DNA from 3 places in the Streptomyces sp. NPDC051677 genome. Region 2 is predicted to be linked to each of the others. Evidence: predicted binding sites of a transcription regulator. Region 2 holds the regulator's gene; each other region holds the start of a gene.
What was found. The regulator HrcA, encoded in region 2, represses chaperone genes, less so after heat shock. The targets are predictions, from matches to a motif close to TTNGCACTCNGNNNNNCNGAGTGCNAA.
Positions count from the first base shown of each region.

Region 1: groES (co-chaperone GroES) is a predicted target of HrcA. The motif match lies at 3,446-3,472, and genes of this name have one in related genera.
Region 3: groL (chaperonin GroEL) is a predicted target of HrcA. The motif match lies at 3,617-3,643, and genes of this name have one in related genera.

Region 1 is NZ_JBITCT010000014.1:126,048-132,874, forward strand. It holds gene ACIBAF_RS18825 (cell wall-binding repeat-containing protein) at 1-60, shown strand, start outside; gene ACIBAF_RS18830 (methyltransferase domain-containing protein) at 120-1,289, opposite strand; gene ACIBAF_RS18835 (polysaccharide deacetylase family protein) at 1,566-2,450, shown strand; gene ACIBAF_RS18840 (polysaccharide deacetylase family protein) at 2,447-3,256, shown strand; gene groES (co-chaperone GroES) at 3,619-3,927, shown strand; gene groL (chaperonin GroEL) at 4,037-5,662, shown strand; gene ACIBAF_RS18855 (ester cyclase) at 5,771-6,478, opposite strand; gene ACIBAF_RS18860 (SDR family NAD(P)-dependent oxidoreductase) at 6,581-6,827, opposite strand, start outside.
Region 2 is NZ_JBITCT010000002.1:160,323-167,149, forward strand. It holds gene ACIBAF_RS03705 (S41 family peptidase) at 1-325, opposite strand, end outside; gene ACIBAF_RS03710 (hypothetical protein) at 371-850, opposite strand; gene ACIBAF_RS03715 (VOC family protein) at 951-1,343, opposite strand; gene ACIBAF_RS03720 (16S rRNA (uracil(1498)-N(3))-methyltransferase) at 1,358-2,113, opposite strand; gene ACIBAF_RS03725 (nitronate monooxygenase) at 2,110-3,246, opposite strand; gene dnaJ (molecular chaperone DnaJ) at 3,380-4,516, opposite strand; gene hrcA (heat-inducible transcriptional repressor HrcA) at 4,517-5,533, opposite strand; gene ACIBAF_RS03740 (MBL fold metallo-hydrolase) at 5,693-6,409, shown strand; gene ACIBAF_RS03745 (DUF3097 domain-containing protein) at 6,443-6,827, shown strand, end outside.
Region 3 is NZ_JBITCT010000083.1:18,431-25,257, forward strand. It holds gene ACIBAF_RS46305 (glucosyl-3-phosphoglycerate synthase) at 1-805, opposite strand, end outside; SAM riboswitch class I at 936-1,121, shown strand; gene thrC (threonine synthase) at 1,140-2,435, shown strand; gene ACIBAF_RS46315 (MoaD/ThiS family protein) at 2,490-2,765, shown strand; gene ACIBAF_RS46320 (cold-shock protein) at 3,218-3,424, shown strand; gene groL (chaperonin GroEL) at 3,805-5,427, shown strand; gene ACIBAF_RS46330 (Uma2 family endonuclease) at 5,512-6,183, opposite strand; gene ACIBAF_RS46335 (hypothetical protein) at 6,243-6,827, opposite strand, start outside.

The DNA.
Region 1 (6,827 bases), on a different contig from region 2:
GCCCCGGCCGGCTCCCACGAGTCGAACCTGGCGCCGCTCAAGACGCTCCAGCGCCAGTAACCGCAGGCAGCGACACCGGGCAACAGCAGGAAACAGCAGAAACAGCAGGAAACAGCAGGTCAGGCGGGGGCGCCGAGGAGCATCGTCGGCGCCCCCGCCACCCGCGTCAGGAACACGGTCACGGAGTTGGGCCCCTGCGGCCTGGGCAGCGCCTTCTTCCGCAGCTCCTCCGGCTCGACCGCCGACCCCCGCTTCTTCACGGTGAGGATCCCGACCTCCCGCTCCCGCAGCAGCGCCTTCAACTTCTTTACGTTGAACGGCAGTTGGTCGGTGATCTCGTAGGCGGCGGCGTACGGCGTGGCGCGCAGGGCATCCGCGGTGACGTAGGCGATGGTCTCGTCGATCAGCCCGCCGTCGAGGTCCCGGGCCACGTCAGCGACCAGATGCGCCCGGATGACGGCGCCGTCGGGCTCGTACAGATACCGCCCGACCGGTCGGACCGCCGGGTCGGGCAGACCGCCGCCGAGCAGCGTCCGCGGCCCCGGCAGCAGGGTCGCCCGAACGGCCCCCGCCTCGCCGGTCCCGAACCACAGCACGGCCTCCTTCACGTCCCCGCCGTCCGAGATCCACTCGGCCTCGGCCTCGGCGGGGATCGCCTCGTGCGGCACACCGGGCGCGATCTTCAGGGCGGCGCGGGGCGCGGCGAGGGCGGCCCCGACGGCCCACGACAGGGGAGGCGAGTACGCCTCCGGATCGAAGACGCGGCCGCGGCCACCGCGCCGCGCCGGGTCGACGAACACGGCGTCGTAGCCGCTCGTGTCGACGTCCGTGACGTCGGCCTCCCGCACCTCGACGAGGTCGGCGAGCCCCAGCGCGTCGGCGTTCGCGCGCGCCGCCTGCACCGTCAGCGGGTCCCGGTCCACGGCCAGGACCCGGATCCCGGCCCGGGCCAGCGCGATCGCGTCGCCGCCGATCCCGCAGCACAGGTCGGCGACGGAGGTCACGCCGAGCGCCTTCATCCGCCCGGCCCGGTACCCGGCGACGCTCGCCCGCGTCGACTGCTCCACCCCGTTCGGTGTGAAGAACATCCGCTCGGCGTCCGCGGCCCCGAACTTCGCCGCCGCCCGCTGCCGCAGCCGGGCCTGGCCCAGGGCCGCGGACACCAGGCCGGCGGGGTGTTCGCGGCGCAGCCGGGTGGCGACGGCGAGTTCGTCGGCGGGGGCGGTGCCGCGCACGGCGTCGAGGAGGGCGCGGCCCTCGGGGGTGAGGAGGGGGGCGAGGTCGTTCACCGGGTCATTGTGGGCCAGTCGGTGGATGGTGCGCCTCCGGCGGCGGTGTCGGGCGGGGTTCCGGGGCGGTGACTGCGAGGATCCGGCGCCATGGGATCTGTCGTACAAAATGATGACAATAGTGGCCGCTGCGGGGCTCGTTACCGCCCCGCCGGGGCCGGGAGAACGGGGCGCACCGGGCCCGTGAGGCGCACTGGACACAAGAGACGCACTGGGCACAAGAGGCGCACGGCGCTCCGCCTCACGGGCCTCCGGAGCGCGGCCGCCGTCCTCACCCTGGCCGCCGTCGCGACGGGCTGTGCGGGAGGCGGTGCCGCGACCGGCGGGGGAGGCAAGGGGACCCGTCCCGCGCCGGGTCAGCAGCCGGACCGCGCGCAGCACCCCGCGGCGCCCCCGGCCCGCGCCCTGCACGAGTACGCCTCCCGGCTCCGCGCCGCCCAGCAGGCCCGGGTCGCCGCGGCCAAGCGCTGGGGCCTGAAGAAGGTCCCGCTGACGCCGCCGGCGCCGCCCGCGCACACACCGGAGATCACGACCCGCGAGGGCTTCGAGGTGGACGACCACGAGGAGCTCGGCCTCCCCCCGGTCTTCACCACGATCCCGACCAAGGACCGGGTCGTCTTCCTCACCATCGACGACGGCTCCGAGAAGGACCCGGCGTTCCTGCGCATGATGAGCGACCTGAAGATCCCGTACACCGCGTTCCTCAGCGACTATCTGATCAAGGACGACTACGGCTACTTCAAGAAGATGCAGGACCGTGGCGTCGTCCTGAACAACCACACCCTCCACCACCCCTACCTGCCGGGGCTGTCGTACCGGCAGCAGAAGCGCGAGATCTGCGGCATGCAGGACGTGATGGAGCGGCACTACGGCAAACGCCCCACCCTGTTCCGCCCGCCCTACGGCAACTACAACCAGGACACCCTGCGCGCCGCCAAGTCGTGCGGCATCAGATACGCCCCCATCTGGGACGAGGAGGTCTTCGTCGACCACTGGGAGTACCGCGAGTGGGACCAGGACATCCACGCCGGCGACATCGTCCTGAGCCATTTCCGCGGTCGCGGCGACTGGAAGGGCACGATGCCCGACATGGTCCGCCGGTTCCTCGACAAGGTCACGGAGAAGGGGTACGCGGTGGCACGGCTGGAGGACTACCTGTGAGCCTGCGGTCCCTGGCTGCCGCCGTCCTGGCGCTCGGCCTGCTCACCGGCTGCGCCCAGTCCGTCGACCCGATCGAACGGCTGGGCAAGAAGGCCGCCGCCCGGGTCCGCCCACCCGGCCCGGCCGCCCAGGACCCGTACCGCCGCTGGGGTCTGACGTCCCCTCTGGCCGCCGCCCCGTCCCACCCGGCCGTCCGCCCCCTCGCCGGCAGCCCCGGCGCAGGCCTCCCCCCGGTCGTCGACCACGTCCCGACCGCCGACAAGGTCGTCTTCCTCACCTACGACGACGGCGCCGAACGCGACCCCCGCTTCGTCGACATGGTCCGCGAACTGCGCCTCCCCGTCAGCATGTTCCTGACGGACAGCGTGGTCGGCCCCGGCTACGGCCACTTCGCCCGCCTGAGGTCCGTCGGCGCGAACATCCAGAACCACACCCTGGACCACCCGGCCCTGCGCGGCCTGCCCTACGCCGGCCAGCACGCCGAGATCTGCGGCCAGCAGGACAAACTCCATGCCCGCTTCGGCCTGCGCCCCCGCCTCTTCCGCCCGCCCTACGGCGCCTACGACACCGCCACCCGCCGCGCCGCCGCCGACTGCGGCATCACGGCGATCGTCCTCTGGCGCGCCTCCATGGGCCCCACCGACCTCGTCTACACCCGCGGCTCCCCCCGCCTCCGCCCCGGCGACGTCATCGCCGTCGACCCGGACGAGTCCCTGGGCCCGACCCTGCGCGACCGCACGACGCGCCTGCTGCGCCGGGTGCAGGAACAGGGGCTCACGGTGGGCCGCTTGGAGGACTATTTGTAGGGCCACACCTTGGCGCCGGCCAGGATCCCTCAGCCCGTCTGGGGGTCCCCCCTCTGGGGGGTTGAGGACGAGGCCCTTTCAGGGCCGAAGCGGGGGCCCGGGGGCGGCAGCCCCCGGTGACGTCCACACGAACTCCGGGCAGCCGACGACACGAACGCCCACTGAAAACCGGCCGACGCGCCGCAGGCATTGGCACTCCGCTTGACCGAGTGCTAATCGCAGTCATAGTCTCGGCTCTGGCACTCACCACTGGAGAGTGCCAACACAGCGACGGGCAGGTCCGGCACCCGCGACGACGGATCCACCTGGTCGCCACCTCAGACAGTTAACCCCGTGAGATCTCCGAAGGGGGAGGTCGGATCGTGACGACCACCAGCTCCAAGGTTGCCATCAAGCCGCTTGAGGACCGCATCGTGGTCCAGCCGCTCGACGCCGAGCAGACCACCGCCTCTGGCCTGGTCATCCCGGACACCGCGAAGGAGAAGCCCCAGGAGGGCGCCGTCCTCGCCGTGGGCCCGGGCCGCTTCGAGAACGGCGAGCGCCTGCCGCTCGACGTCAAGGTTGGCGACGTCGTCCTGTACAGCAAGTACGGCGGCACCGAGGTGAAGTACAACGGCGAGGAGTACCTCGTCCTCTCGGCTCGCGACGTGCTCGCGATCATCGAGAAGTAGTTCACCCAGTTTTGCAGTGATCTGCGCCCCTGGCCCCCGCGACTTTGTGAAGCCGGGTGCTGGGGGCGCAGTTCGTTCCCACGTTTTCCGAGAGGGCTGAACCGCTCCCATGGCGAAGATCCTGAAGTTCGACGAGGACGCCCGTCGCGCCCTCGAGCGCGGCGTCAACAAGCTTGCCGACACGGTCAAGGTGACGATCGGCCCCAAGGGCCGCAACGTCGTCATCGACAAGAAGTTCGGCGCCCCCACCATCACCAACGACGGTGTCACGATCGCCCGTGAGGTCGAGCTCGACGACCCGTACGAGAACCTCGGCGCGCAGCTGGTGAAGGAGGTGGCGACCAAGACCAACGACATCGCGGGCGACGGCACCACCACCGCCACCGTCCTGGCCCAGGCGCTCGTCCGCGAGGGCCTGAAGAACGTCGCCGCCGGCGCCTCCCCGGCCTCCCTGAAGAAGGGCATCGACGCCGCCGTCAAGGCGATCTCCGAGGATCTGCTGGCCACCGCCCGCCCGATCGACGAGAAGTCCGACATCGCCGCCGTCGCCGCGCTGTCCGCCCAGGACACGCAGGTCGGCGAGCTCATCGCCGAGGCGATGGACAAGGTCGGCAAGGACGGCGTCATCACCGTCGAGGAGTCCAACACCTTCGGTCTGGAGCTGGACTTCACCGAGGGCATGGCCTTCGACAAGGGCTACCTGTCGCCGTACTTCGTGACGGACCAGGAGCGCATGGAGGCCGTCCTCGAGGACCCCTACATCCTCATCAACCAGGGCAAGATCTCCTCCATCGCCGACCTGCTGCCGCTCCTGGAGAAGGTCATCCAGACCAACTCCTCCAAGCCGCTGCTGATCATCGCCGAGGACCTGGAGGGCGAGGCGCTCTCCACCCTCGTCGTCAACAAGATCCGCGGCACGTTCAACGCGGTCGCCGTGAAGGCCCCCGGCTTCGGTGACCGTCGCAAGGCGATGCTCCAGGACATGGCCGTCCTCACCGGCGCCACCGTCATCTCCGAGGAGGTCGGCCTCAAGCTCGACCAGGTCGGCATCGACGTGCTCGGCTCCGCCCGCCGCGTCACCGTCACCAAGGACGACACCACCCTCGTCGACGGCGCCGGCAACTCCGAGGACGTCGTGGGCCGCATCGCCCAGATCAAGGCCGAGATCGAGAACACGGACTCCGACTGGGACCGCGAGAAGCTCCAGGAGCGCCTCGCGAAGCTGGCCGGCGGCGTGTGCGTGATCAAGGTCGGTGCCGCCACCGAGGTGGAGCTGAAGGAGAAGAAGCACCGCCTGGAGGACGCCATCTCCGCGACCCGCGCCGCGGTCGAGGAGGGCATCGTCTCCGGTGGCGGTTCCGCGCTCGTCCACGCCGCCAAGGTGCTGGAGGGCGGCCTGGGCAAGACCGGCGACGAGGCGACCGGTGTCGCCGTCGTCCGCCGCGCCGTCGTCGAGCCGCTGCGCTGGATCGCCGAGAACGCCGGCCTGGAGGGCTACGTCATCACCTCCAAGGTCGCCGAGCTTGACAAGGGCCAGGGCTTCAACGCCGCCACCGGCGAGTACGGCGACCTGGTCAAGGCCGGCGTCATCGACCCGGTCAAGGTCACCCGCTCCGCCCTGGAGAACGCCGCCTCCATCGCCTCCCTCCTCCTGACGACCGAGACCCTGGTCGTCGAGAAGAAGGAAGAGGAAGAGCCGGCCGCCGCGGGCCACGGCCACGGCCACGCCCACTGAGGCACGCAGCACCGAGCAGCACGAAGAAGCCCCCGTTCCGGTCACGGAACGGGGGCTTCCCCCTTCGCGGGCGGTCTCTTCGCGGGCAGTCCTGTGGCCCTGCGGCTCTCAGGTCTCAAGCGCGTCCAGCGCCCCCAGCTGCCCCATCAGCCCGAGCCGGTCGTACTGCCACCAGCCCTCGACGATCTTCCCGTCCTCCCGGCACCGGAAGACGGTCGTCCCGGTCATCGTGACCTGCCTCCCGGTGGCCGGGAGCCCCATGAAGTCGCCCTTGTGGGTCCCGCGCCAGGTCCACCGGTTGCACACCCGGTCACCCTGGCCGATCTGGTCCTCCACGGAGAAGGCGAAGTCGAAGCCGCCCCGCCACATCTCGACCTCCCGCCGCATCGCGTCCATGCCCATGGTGTCCTGCTCGTTGGCGGGATCGTGGTCGTGATAGTCCTCGGCGATCAGCCCGTCGAGCGGCGGCAGTTCACCGTGCATGCCCACGGTCTCGAAGAACCGCCGCGCGGTCTGCGCGTACAACTGCTCGTCCCGCACGACGTCGAGATCCGTGAACGTCGGCATCTCGTCGCACAGGGCCACCAGCTCCCGGAACACCTTGTCGGTCTCCGGCAGGTTCGAGTTCCGCATCGCCTCCTCGTACGACGGGAACTCCACGATCTCGATGAAGTGCGACGCGTCCGAGCGGTCCTTGCCGACCACCGCGTGCGTCGCCGTCCGCTTCCCCTTGGTCTGTTCGACCCATGTGTCCATCAGCCGGTCCATCTCGTCGAACCGGCTGGTCCTGCAGTCGATGAGCTGTACGAACGTCATAGCGCAGCCTCCGGCCCCCCTGGGTCCGGTCCCCGTCACGCCCATCTTCCCACCGGAGCGCCGACGCCACCTGCCCACCAGGGCGGTCGTTGCCGAGACCGGTCACTGAGGCCCGTACTTCCGTCCCGTCTTCGAGCTGATCCCGCCCAGCAGCGACCGCGGCGCCACCTTCACCAGCCCCATCAGCGCCTTGTAACGCGGGTCGGGGATCGACAGCGACTTCCCGCGCGCCAGATCGTCCAACGCCGCGGCGACCAGTTTGTCCGCGTCCAGCCACATCCAGCCCGGGATGTTGTCCGTGCCCATCCCGGCCCGCTCGTGGAACTCCGTGCGCACGAACCCCGGGCAC
Region 2 (6,827 bases):
TGACGGCGAGGACCTGGCCGTCGGGGGTCCAGCCGCGCACCCGGGTCTGCCAACTCCCCCAGTACGTCAGGCGGGTGGACGGCCCTCCGTCGACGGGGGCGATGTGCACCTCGGGGGCGCCGTCGCGGGTGGAGGTCCAGGCGACGGTGGCGCCGTCGGGCGAGATCCGGGGCATGGAGACCGGCATGTTGTCGGCGCTGACCCGCCAGGCGCGGCCCCCGTCGAGGGGCGCCAGCCAGACGTCGTCCTCGGCGGCGAAGGCCACCAACTCGCCGTGCAGGTGCGGGAATCTGAAGTATGCGGCAGGCGTCGCGGACTGTGTCACCAGATCACTGTATTCAGCTACGGCACCGCAGGTCAGGGGTTTCGATCACTTCCCTGTCCCGGCTCCGCCCGCGTCCACGGTCTCGGTGACGGTCACCGTGACCGTGACGGTCGGCCGGCCGCCGGGCTGCGCGGAGCCGGACGGCTTGACCGGCGACGGCGTCGCCGACTTGCAGTCGCCGAGCCCGCTCACCCGGAACAGCTGTTTCTTCCCCACCACGGCGGTGAGATCCCCGCGCACGCACGCACCGTCGACCGCCCGCATGATCTTCCCGGTGACGGTGATGTCCTTCCCGTCACCGGTCTCCCCCTGACAGTCGACGGAGACCAGGTCGTCCTGACGCTCCCCGGTGCAGGTCAGCCAGCGCACGTTCACGTCCCGGCGGCCGATCTCGGCCGTGGCGGCCTGGTCCGTCGTGTACGCCACGGACATCGTGCTCACCCCGCCGCCCGGCTCGCAGGCCACCGCCGCGCCCACGACCACGGGAACGAGCCCGACAAGCCAGATCCGTCTCAACGCCCCCATGCAGGGCAGCGTGCCACCCGGGAAAAGGGTGGGGAAGACCTCATGCAGCCGTTCCACGGTGACCTCATGCGGTCGCGGTCCGCGTCGTGCTCGGCCGCGCTCAGCCGCGCAGCAGCAGCCACTCCTGAAGTTCCACCAGGTTGCCCTCCGGGTCCTTGAGGTGGGCGACGCGCATGCGGTCGGTCATCGGAGCGGGGCCGTGGAGCAGGGTCGCGCCGCGGGCGGTGAGCTGCGCGCAGTAGACGTCCAGGTCGTCGACGCGCAGCACCACCAGCGAGCGGTGGCCGGCCGTCGCGTCGCCCAGTTCGCCGAGGACCTCGGCCATCATCGCCCGGTCCTGCAGGGCGATCCCCGCCGAGCCGGTCGCGGGACTGAACTTCTCGTACGGCCCGTTCGCCGCCCCCGACTGCGGCTTGAGGCCGAGGATTTCGGCGTAGAAGCGGTAGCAGGCGGCGAAGTCGGTGACGAGCAGCCGTACTTGGGCGAGTTCCACGACGTCCCCCGTGTTCAGGACCAGCGGCCGGTGCGACCCAGCAACAGGGCGGTCGCGGCCGTGCCGGCGGTCGACGTACGCAGCACGGTACGACCGAGGCGGTACGCCTTCGCACCCGCCTCCTCGAACACCGCCAACTCCTCGGGCGAGACACCGCCTTCGGGGCCGACGACCAGCACGATCTCACCGGAGGACGGGAGTTCGGCCGTCGCGAGCGGCCCGCTGCCGTACACCCAGTCCTCGTGCAGGACGGCGCCGAAGTCGGCCCCGGCCAGAAGTGCCGCCACCTGCTTGGTCGTCGCCGCCTCGGCGACCTCGGGGAAGCGGATCCGGCGGGACTGCTTGCCGGCCTCGCGGGCGGTGGCCCGCCACTTGGCGAGCGCCTTCAGCCCACGTTCGCCCTTCCACTGGGTGATGCAGCGCGAGGCCGCCCACGGCACGATCGCGTCGACGCCGGTCTCGGTCATCGTCTCGACCGCCAGCTCACCCCGGTCGCCCTTGGGGAGGGCCTGGACGACGGTGATGCGGGGCTGCTCCTGCGGCTCCTCGTAGACCGTCGACCCCATGACGACAAGGCGGTCCTTGCCCTCGACGGTCTTGACGACACCGTCCAGATACCGGCCACGCCCGTCGGTGAGAATGACGTCCTCGCCGGGCCGCAGGCGCTTCACCGAGACGGCGTGCCGCCCCTCGGGGCCGTCCAGGACGACCTCGCCACCGCTGAAGTCCGGGATGACCAGGGGATCGAGGACGAACATCGGCGCGGTCATCGGCCGTCGCCTCCCGCCCGTCCCGCCGGGAACTCCGACAACGCTGTCCGCGCCTCGGCGAGTTCGGCCGCCAGGACCTCCACCAGCCGCCCGGCGGGCAGCTCCCGGGCCAGCCGGTGGCCCTGTCCCGCCCACAGGGCCATGCCCTGCGCGTCGCCCGCCTTGGCGGCCGCCTTACGCAGCGGCGAGGTGAGGTGGTGGACCTCCGGGTAGGCGGCGGGCGCGTACGGGCCGTGCTCGCGCAGGAAGCGGTTGACCAGCCCACGGGCCGGACGGCCGGAGAAGGCGCGGGTCAGCTCGGTGCGCACGAAGAGGGGGTTGGTCAGCGCCTGCTTGTGCACGGCGTGCGCGCCGGACTCGGCGGTGGCGAGGAACGCGGTGCCCAGCTGGGCGGCGCTCGCGCCGGCCGCGAGGACCGCGGCGATCTGGCTGCCCCGCATGAGACCGCCGGCGGCGACGATCGGCAGGTTCACGGACTCGCGGACCTGGGCGATCAGGGAGAGCAGTCCGATGCCGGAGCCGTCGTTCTCCGGGGTGTCCCGGTGGGTGCCCTGGTGGCCGCCGGCCTCCACGCCCTGCACGATCACCGCGTCCGCGCCGGCCCGCTGCACCGCGAGGGCCTCCTCGACGGTGGTCGCCGTGACGAGGGTGAAGGTTCCCGCGCGCCGCAGGGACTCCAGTACCTCGGGGCCGGGCACGCCGAAGTGGAACGACACCACCGGCACCGGGTTGTCCAGCAGCACGGCGAGCTTGGCGTCGTAGCCGTCGTCGCGGCCGCTGTCGGGGTCGCCGAGCTCCGTCTCGTACCAGGCGGCCTCGCCGGCCAGCTGGTGGGCGTAGACCTCGACGGCGCCAGAAGGGGGCGCGGCGTTAGCCGCTCCAGTGGAGCCGGTGCTTGCACCGGGGTATTCCGGCTGCGGCATGAAGAGGTTCACGCCGAACGGGCGGGCGGTGAGACTCCGCAGCTGCTTGATCTCCTGGTACACGCCGTCGGCCGTCTTGTACCCGGCGGCCAGGAATCCGAGCCCGCCGGCCTCGGCCACGGCGGCGGCGAGCTTCGGGACGGAGACGCCGCCCGCCATGGGGGCCTGCACGATCGGGTGCGGGAGGAGATCGGTCAGTGCGGAGGACATGACGGCATGTTGTCACGTCCTTTGAACAAGTCCGAATCCGACCGCCGGTTGGCATAGGCCTCTGGCAGACATGCAGGAAGGGCACCCTTGCGGGGTGCCCTTCCGGGACAGCTCAGCGTGTGCGCGGGCCGCCTCAGCGCCCGTTGAACGCGTCCTTCAGCCGCGAGAACAGACCCTGCTGACCGGGCTGGAACTGCCCCGTGGGCCGCTCCTCGCCGCGCAGCTTGGCCAGCTCGCGCAGCAGCCGCTCCTGCTCGGGATCCAGCTTCGTCGGCGTCTGCACCTCGACGTGCACGATCAGGTCGCCGCGCCCGCCGCCCCGCAGATGCGTGACGCCCCGGCCGTGCAGCGGGATCGACTGCCCGGACTGGGTGCCGGGCCGGATGTCGACCTCCTCCAGCCCGTCCAGCGTCTCCAGCGGCACCTTCGTGCCGAGGGAGGCCGCCGTCATCGGAAGCGTCACCGTGCAGTGCAGGTCGTCGCCGCGCCGCTGGAACATGTTGTGCGGCAGCTCGTGGATCTCGACGTACAGGTCACCGGCGGGACCGCCGCCGGGGCCGACCTCGCCCTCGCCCGCGAGCTGGATCCGGGTGCCGTTGTCGACACCGGCGGGGATCTTGACCGTGAGGGTGCGACGGGACCGTACCCGGCCGTCGCCCGCGCACTCCGGGCAGGGGGTCGGGACCACCGTGCCGAAGCCCTGGCACTGCGGACAGGGCCGGGACGTCATGACCTGGCCCAGGAAGGACCGCGTCACCTGCGACACCTCACCGCGGCCGCGGCACATGTCACACGTCTGGGCGGTGGTCCCCGGCGCCGCGCCCTCACCGCTGCAGGTGGCGCAGACGATCGCCGTGTCGACCTGGATGTCCTTCGTCGTGCCGAAGGCCGCCTCTTCCAGGTCCACCTCCAGCCGGATCATCGCGTCCTGACCGCGCCGCGTCCGCGACCTCGGGCCCCGCTGGGACGCCGTGCCGAAGAACGCGTCCATGATGTCGGAGAAGTTCCCGAAGCCACCGGCCCCGAAGCCGCCTGCGCCACCGCCGCCCGACTGGGACAGCGGGTCGCCGCCGAGGTCGTAGACCTGCTTCTTCTGCGGGTCCGACAACACCTCGTAGGCGGCGTTGATCTCCTTGAACCGCTCCTGGGTCTTCGGATCCGGGTTGACGTCCGGGTGCAGCTCGCGCGCGAGCCGCCGGAAGGCCTTCTTGATCTCTTCCTGCGACGCATCGCGGCGCACGCCGAGGACGGCGTAGTAGTCCGTGGCCACTTACGACTCCGCCAGGATCTGTCCGACGTACCGTGCCACCGCTCGTACCGCTCCCATCGTTCCCGGGTAATCCATGCGGGTCGGTCCGACCACGCCGAGTTTGGCGACTGCCTCGCCGCCCGAACCGTAGCCGACCGACACCACCGAAGTGGAGTTGAGTCCCTCATAGGCGTTCTCGTGACCGATGCGTACGGTCATGCCCGAATCCCCCGCCTCGCCAAGGAGTTTGAGGAGCACGACCTGCTCCTCCAGGGCCTCCAGGACGGGCCGGATGGTGAGGGGAAAGTCATGTCCGAAGCGGGTGAGATTGGCGGTGCCGCCGATCATCAGCCGCTCCTCGTTCTCCTCGACGAGCGTCTCCAGCAGGGTGGAGAGCACCGTCGTGACCGTACCGCGGTCATCGGCCTCGAAGGCGTCCGGCAGGTCCTCCACCAGACGCGGCACGTCGCTGAAGCGACGGCCCGCGACCTTGCTGTTGAGCCGCGCGCGTAGATCCGCCAGCGAAGTCTCCCCGAAGGGCGCCGGGCAGTCCACCAGCCGCTGCTCGACCCGCCCGGTGTCCGTGATCAGCACGAGCATCAGGCGCGCGGGCGCGAGCGAGAGAAGCTCCACGTGCCGCACGGTCGAACGGGTCAGCGACGGGTACTGCACGACGGCGACCTGCCGGGTGAGCTGCGCCAGCAGCCGCACGGTCCGCGCCACGACGTCGTCGAGATCGACGGCGCCGTCGAGGAAGTTCTGGATGGCCCGCCGCTCAGGACCGGTCATCGGCTTGACGCCGGCCAGCTTGTCGACGAACAGGCGGTAGCCCTTGTCCGTGGGGATACGCCCCGCACTGGTGTGCGGCTGGGCGATGTACCCCTCGTCCTCCAGGGCGGCCATGTCGTTGCGGACCGTCGCCGGGGACACGCCGAGGCTGTGCCGCTCGGTGAGCGCCTTCGACCCCACGGGCTCCTCGGTGCCGACATAGTCCTGGACGATGGCGCGCAGCACCTGGAGCCTGCGTTCACTCAGCATTCCGCGCACACCTCCAGCAGTCGTCCCCCAGTCCCCTGGGCGCCTTGCCTGGCACTCTTCACATCCGAGTGCCAGCGTTCCCCGGCCCAGTGTACGGCTGTGGGGTACACCGAGGGCAAGGTCGGCCCCGGTGCAGCGTCGTAGGGCTAGCGTCGCGGTATGACGGTGACTTGGGAAGAGCTCGGGTGGGAGCGGGTCGCGGCCGGGGTCGGGCGGCGCCGGCTGCCGGGCTGGGACTGCACGGCGGGGCTGGTCGTGGGGGCGGGCGCGGCGCTGATGATCGACGCGGGATCCAGTCTCGCGGAGGGCGTGCGGCTGCGGGCGCAGGCCGAGGAGCTCACCGGCGGACGTGTGACTCATCTCGCGCTCACCCACCCCCACTTCGACCATGCCTTCGGCGCGGCGGCGTTCGCGGGCGCGGAGGTCTTCGGGGCGGTGGGCGTGGACACCGTGCCGGGTGAGGAGCTACGGGCGGACGCGGTGCGCAACGGCCTGGACGAGTCGGCTGCCGCGGAGGCCGCGGACGCGCTCGTCCGGCCCCGGCACCTCGTCTCCGGCGAGTGGACGCTCGACCTGGGCGGCGGCCGGCAGGTGCTGCTGGCGAACGTCGGCCCCGGCCACACCGCGCACGACCTGGCGGTCCTCGTCCCCGGCGAACCCGAGGTCGTCTTCTGCGGTGACCTGGTCGAGGAGTCCGGCGAGCCGCAGGCCGGCCCGGACGCCGTCCCCTCCCGCTGGCCCGACGCCCTCGATCGGCTGCTGCGGCTGGGCGGCGAGGACGCGCTGTACGTGCCCGGCCACGGGGCGGTGGTGGACGCGGCGTACGTGAGGGCGCAGCGCGACGTGCTGGCCGCCCGTTTCGGCGTGTCGCCGTAAACCCGTCTCACGGCTTCTCCTATCGTCATCCGAATGCGCCAGTACTCCGCCGACCTGACCCCTCCCTGGAAGAAGCCGAAGCCCGTCCCCGAGGTCGCGGCGGAGCCCGGCCTGGTGGTGGAGGAGCCCGGCACCGGGTTCTGCGGCGCGGTGATCCGCTGCGAGGCGGGCACGGTCACCCTGGAGGACCGCTTCGGCAAGCACCGGGTGTTCCCGCTGGAGCCGCGCGGCTTCCTGCTGGAGGGCCGGGTGGTGACCCTCGTGAGACCGCCGTCCGCGGGGCCCGTGCGTCCCACCCGTACCGCCTCCGGTTCGGTCGCGGTCCCGGGCGCACGCGCGCGGGTCGCCCGCGCCGGGCGCATCTACGTCGAGGGCCGGCACGACGCCGAGCTGGTCGAGAAGGTGTGGGGCGACGACC
Region 3 (6,827 bases), on a different contig from region 2:
GGGCCAGCCGCAGCTGCGCGGTGCGGTAGATCGCCGCCGCCATCCGGCCCAGGGCCTGCCCGTCCTGGTGGCGGTGCTTTCGCACACCGACGTCCACCTGCGCGAGGGCGTCGAGCCCGACCAGGTGCAGGGCGTCGACCAGCATGCCCAGCTCCACGCCGTACCCGACGGGGAAGGGCAGCTGCTCCAGCAGGCTGCGGCGGGCCGCGTACTCGCCGCCGAGCGGCTGCACGAACCCGGCCAGCTGCGGCCAGTGCATGTTCAGCAGCGGGCGGGCCATCAGCTCGGTCACCCGGCCGCCCTGGCCCGCCGCGCCGGCGAGCGGACGGTCGTACATGCCCTTGACCAGGTCCACGTCCGGGTCGGTGAGCAGCGGGCCGACGATCCCCGAGACGAAGTCCGAGGAGAACTCCCTGAGGTCCGCGTCGATGAAACAGACGATGTCCCCGGTGGTGACCAGCAGCGAGCGCCACAGCACCTCGCCCTTGCCGGGCACGGCGGGGATGCGGGGCAGGATCGCGTCGCGGTGCACGACCCGCGCGCCCGCCGCCGCCGCGACCTCCGCCGTACGGTCGGTCGACCCCGAGTCGACGACGACGATCTCGTCGACGAGCGGAACCTGGTGCATGAGATCGTGGCGGATGACGGCGACGATGTCGCCGACCGTCTCCTCCTCGTTCAGCGCGGGCAGGACCACCGACACCGACTGGTTCGTGGCCCGCTTCGCGGCCAGGATCCGGTGCAGCGGGCGATCGGCCACGGACCAGGAGCGAGTGGCCAGCCAGCGCTCGACTTCTTCCAGCACAGTCTGCGGCTCCTCACGGTTGTCTCGCGGTTCGGACGACTATCTCAACTGTCCTGGCCTTCGGTTACAGTCTTGAACAACGCTGGTGACCATCGCATGTCGGGGGTCCTGGGCGTCCACAACCGAATACCGCTCATCCAGAGGGGCAGAGGGATACGGCCCGATGAAGCCCCGGCAACCCTCCAGCCGGTCTCGTAACCGATCACTGCTGATTGATCATCGTTGATGGATCACTGCTGATCGTCGCGCGAGGCTCCCGGCTTGGGAAGGTGCCAAATCCGTCTCACGACGAGATGCGTCGTGAGGAAGATGAGGAGAAAGGGCCTCGCCTCACATGGCTGCGCAGACTGTTGCAAGCACCACGGACTCCACTGCCTCCGCTGTCGACCTCGGTCCGGCCACCGCGTTGAGCTGCCGCGAGTGCGGTCACCGGGTGCCCCTCGGCCCGCTCTTCGCCTGCGAAGAGTGTTTCGGCCCGCTCGAGATCGCGTACGACTTCTCCTCCTACGACACGGAGGAGCTCCGCAAGCGCATCGAAGCGGGCCCCGCGAACATCTGGCGCTATGCGCCGCTGCTGCCCGTCCCGGCCGACGTGGCGGACAAGCCGAACATCAACCCGGGCTGGACCAAGCTCGTCAAGGCCGACAACCTCGCCCGCGAACTGGGCGTCGACGCCGGCAAGCTCTTCGTCAAGGACGACTCCGGCAACCCGACGCACTCCTTCAAGGACCGCGTCGTCGCGCAGGCCATCGAGGCCGCCCGTGCCTTCGACTTCACGACCCTGTCCTGCTCCTCCACGGGCAACCTGGCCGGCGCCGTCGGCGCGGCCGCCGCCCGCGCCGGCTTCCGCTCCTGCGTGTTCATCCCGCACGACCTGGAGCAGGGCAAGGTCGTCATGGCCGCGGTCTACGGCGGCGAGCTCGTCGGCATCGAGGGCAACTACGACGACGTCAACCGCTTCTGCTCCGAGCTCATCGGCGACCCGGCGGGCGAGGGCTGGGGCTTCGTCAACGTCAACCTGCGGCCGTACTACGCCGAGGGTTCGAAGACGCTGGCGTACGAGATCTGCGAGCAGCTCGGCTGGCGGCTGCCGGACCAGCTGGTCGTGCCGATCGCCTCCGGCTCGCAGCTCACGAAGATCGACAAGGGTCTGCAGGAGCTGATCAAGCTCGGGCTCGTCGAGGACAAGCCGTACAAGATCTTCGGTGCGCAGGCGGAGGGGTGCAGCCCGGTGTCCGTCGCGTACAAGGCGGGGCACGACGTCGTCCGGCCGCAGAAGCCGAACACCATCGCCAAGTCGCTGGCGATCGGCAACCCGGCGGACGGCCCGTACGTCCTCGACATCGCCCGGCGGACGGGCGGGGCGGTGGAGGACGTCGACGACGAGCAGATCGTCGACGCGATCCGGCTGCTCGCGCGGACCGAGGGGATCTTCGCGGAGACCGCCGGCGGGGTGACCGTCGGGGTGACGCGGAAGCTGATCGAGAACGGGCTGCTGGATCCGACGCTGACCACGGTCGTGCTGAACACGGGTGATGGTCTGAAGACGCTGGACGCGGTGGCGGGGACGGGGCTCACCGCGACCATCCGGCCCAACCTGGAGTCGTTCCGCGAAGCTGGTCTCGTGTAGCGCCATCGTCGTCTGCGCGCCCCTCAAGCCGATTACCCGACCGGAGGTCACATCGTGAGCGTCAACGTCCGCATCCCCACCATCCTGCGTACCTACACGGGCGGGCAGGCCGAGGTGACCGCCGAAGGAGGGACCCTCGGCGAGGTCATCGCGGACCTGGAGAAGAACCACAACGGGATCGCCGCCCGGGTTCTGGACGACCAGGGCAAGCTGCGGCGCTTCGTCAACGTGTACGTGAACGACGACGACGTCCGCTTCGAGCAGGGGCTGGAGACGGCGACCCCCGACGGCGCCGGCGTCTCGATCATCCCGGCCGTCGCCGGTGGCTGACCGCCGGTCAGTACCCGCCGGTAGTAACCGTCGGTAACAGCGATTACCGAGCGTTCACCGAATTGCCCTCTCCGCGATAGAAGCGGAGGGGGCAATTCAGTGTGGTTGAGCGCGGTACAGTTGGGGAACCGGGTCCCGATCAATGGAACCGGAGCCTTTCATTTCTGCCCAGTGCCCGATGAGAAGCAGCCAAAGTGCGCGTCTCATTCGTGGCTTTTGTGGCTTTTGCAGGGCCCGACTTGCCCTGAATTCTGGCGAATTCTCGCCACATTCCGGATCCCGTGCGTCCAGAATTCTCGTCCGAGTGACCTGTTGCAGACGGCAGTTGGACAGATACATTCAGCCGCGGTCGACGCGTTCCGGCGCACGCCCCCAACCAACTGGGGGGTGAGGTCTGACCCGGATCCGCGAAGTGTGGATCTGTGCAAGGGCCAGTAATAGGGGAGTTAGGCATGGCTCAGGGCACCGTCAAGTGGTTCAACGCGGAGAAGGGGTACGGCTTCATCGCGGTCGACGGTGGTGCGGATGTTTTCGTCCACTACAGCGCGATTCAGATGGACGGCTACCGCACCCTGGAAGAGGGTCAGCGGGTCGATTTCGAGATCTCGCAGGGCCAGAAGGGGCCGCAGGCGGACATGGTCCGTCTCGCGACCGGCTGAAGCACGCGCCGACTGACAGCGTCGTTCTTCTGTACGTCATCGAAGGGCTCGTACCTCCTGGGGGTACGAGCCCTTCGGTCGTGTCCGGCGGTCGCGTCCGGGACCGTTGTTCACCTGCGGATCCCCCCAAGGAGCTTGCGCCCACCCGTCACCCGACCACCACCCCTCAACGAGCCCGCTTCGCGGGCGCACCTTGCACTCTCGCATGCCGAGTGCTAATCATTGGCGTTAGCACTCTGAAGGTGAGAGTGACAACGAGGACCGGGTCGGTGAGGCCCGCAGGCCAGGTGGGGCAAGGAACCACGAGGCCGGCGAGCCGTCCGTCGCGGGCGCCAGCGCGGTCCGGAGCAATCCACCCCAGTCCGGGAGGACCACTTCACATGGCCAAGATCATCGCGTTCGACGAGGAGGCACGGCGCGGCCTCGAGCGCGGCATGAACCAGCTCGCGGACGCCGTGAAGGTGACGCTCGGCCCCAAGGGCCGCAACGTCGTCCTCGAGAAGAAGTGGGGCGCCCCCACGATCACCAACGATGGTGTCTCCATCGCCAAGGAGATCGAGCTCGAGGACCCGTACGAGAAGATCGGCGCCGAGCTGGTCAAGGAAGTCGCCAAGAAGACGGACGACGTCGCCGGTGACGGTACGACCACGGCGACCGTTCTCGCCCAGGCCCTGGTCAAGGAAGGCCTGCGCAACGTAGCCGCCGGCGCCAACCCGATGGCCCTCAAGCGCGGCATCGAGAAGGCCGTCGAGGCCGTCTCCGGCGCCCTGCTGGAGCAGGCGAAGGATGTCGAGACCAAGGAGCAGATCGCTTCCACGGCCTCCATCTCCGCCGCCGACACCCAGATCGGCGAGCTCATCGCCGAGGCGATGGACAAGGTCGGCAAGGAAGGCGTCATCACCGTCGAGGAGTCCCAGACCTTCGGTCTGGAGCTGGAGCTCACCGAGGGCATGCGCTTCGACAAGGGCTACATCTCGGCGTACTTCGCCACCGACATGGAGCGTATGGAGGCCGTCCTCGACGACCCGTACATCCTGATCGCGAACTCCAAGATCGCGAACGTCAAGGACCTGCTCCCGCTCCTGGAGAAGGTCATGCAGTCGGGCAAGCCGCTGCTGATCATCGCCGAGGACGTCGAGGGCGAGGCCCTGTCGACCCTGGTCGTCAACAAGATCCGCGGCACCTTCAAGTCCGTCGCGGTCAAGGCCCCGGGCTTCGGCGACCGCCGCAAGGCGATGCTGAACGACATCGCCATCCTCACCGGTGGCGAGGTCATCTCCGAGGAGGTCGGTCTCAAGCTCGAGAACACCTCCCTGGACCTCCTGGGCAAGGCTCGCAAGGTCGTCATCACGAAGGACGAGACGACCATCGTCGACGGCTCCGGCTCGTCGGACCAGGTCGCGGGCCGGGTCAACCAGATCCGCGCCGAGATCGAGAACAGCGACTCGGACTACGACCGCGAGAAGCTGCAGGAGCGCCTGGCGAAGCTCGCCGGCGGTGTCGCGGTCATCAAGGCCGGCGCCGCCACCGAGGTGGAGCTCAAGGAGCGCAAGCACCGCATCGAGGACGCCGTCCGCAACGCGAAGGCCGCCGTCGAGGAGGGCATCGTCGCCGGTGGCGGCGTGGCGCTCATCCAGGCGTCCAGCGTCTTCGAGAAGCTCGACCTCGAGGGTGACGAGGCGACCGGCGCCAACGCCGTGAAGCTCGCGCTGGAGGCCCCGCTCAAGCAGATCGCCGTCAACGGTGGTCTCGAGGGTGGCGTCGTCGTGGAGAAGGTCCGCAACCTCCAGGTCGGTCACGGCCTGAACGCCGCGACCGGCGAGTACGTCGACATGATCGCCGAGGGCATCATCGACCCGGCGAAGGTGACCCGCTCTGCCCTGCAGAACGCCGCCTCCATCGCCGCGCTGTTCCTCACCACCGAGGCCGTCATCGCCGACAAGCCGGAGAAGGCCGCCGCGCCCGCCGGCGGCGGCATGCCGGGCGGTGACATGGACTTCTGATCGACCGGTTCCGGTTGATCGACTGTCCTTCGAACCGAGGGCGGTACTCCCAGCTACGGCTGGGGGGTACCGCCCTCGGGCGTTTCAGCGGGCGTACTTCTTGAGGGGCTCGGTGTCGAGGGTGACACTCACGGGCGGTGGAAGCTCGACGGTGGCGCCCCAGGGGGAGGAGTCGATCTGCTGGTAGCGGCCGTCCTTGGGGTCGCTGTACACGACGACCGTGCAGTTGTCCCGATCAACAAGGAGGTAGACGGGAATGTCGGCTTCCGCATGGCCGACGGGCTTGTCGATGCGGTCGCGTCGGTTGGTGTCCCAGTCGTGGGAAGTGATCTCCAAGGCCATCAGCATGCCGTCGGTGTCGGACCACTCGCCGTGCCCGACGAAGTGATCGACGGGGGCGAGTACGGCGTCGGTGCGGGCACGTCCCTTGCGGTAGGCCTCGGCCTTGACCCCTGATTCGGGTGCGAGATCGAGATCGGGGCGATGGAGCAGGAACTGACGCACCAGCCACGAGTAGATCGAACGGTAGTTGCCGTCCGGCATCGCTTTGACCTCTAGTTTTCCGTTGATGTACTCCAGATGGACCGTCTCCGGCGCCCTGCGCTCCAGCTCTTCGAAGTCCTCAACGCTGAGCGGGTCCTTGGTGTGAACCCGCCCGTCGACGTATTCGAGCCGTACGTGCTCGGGTGCCGCTGCAACAAGGTCCTCGAAGTCCTCGAAGGGCATCTGCGGGCGTTCGGCGGTGCTGGGGGTCATGGCGTCGCCTCCTCCCCTCCATCGTGCCTTGGTGTGGTGATGTCGGACGGTAGGAGCGGTCATACGGGTGTCCTTTCTCGTGTCGGTACGGCCATTGCCGCACGGATCCCGGCCGCGCGGGCGTGAACGTCGGCGGCTGGGAGGGGCGCGTGGGGATGCGCGGGCGCGCGTTCGCCTCGGCAGCCGCGGCACACGCCCCCGGACAGCGCTTCGGGACGCCCAGGCATCCTGCACTCCGCGCACTCCAGGAGCCGTTGGGGCGGAGACGGGGCCGGTGGCGGCGGCGGGATTTTGTCCGTCAGGCGGCGGTGCAGCAGGGCCGCCGGGCTGTGGACGGGAGTGGGCAGGCCCGCAATGAGGGCGGTGCGGAGCGTCTCCTCCGTGGCTCCTCGCGCGAACCACTCCTCCACCAGCGGGGCGAGCTGCGCGCAGTCGGCGGCGGAGAGGGACAGGGCGGGGGTCGTGCGGCCGAGGGCGGCCAGGAGGATGTGGGCGCGGGAACGGGTGGGCCGCCCTCGTTCGGGGTCCGGCGCGTCTTCCGGTACGCCGCCTCGTGTGAACGTCGCCCACCAGCCGTCGTCGCGCGCGGTACGGGTGAACCACCTGGCTTTCGGGCGGGGTGCCCGGTCCTTCAGGGTCGGGGT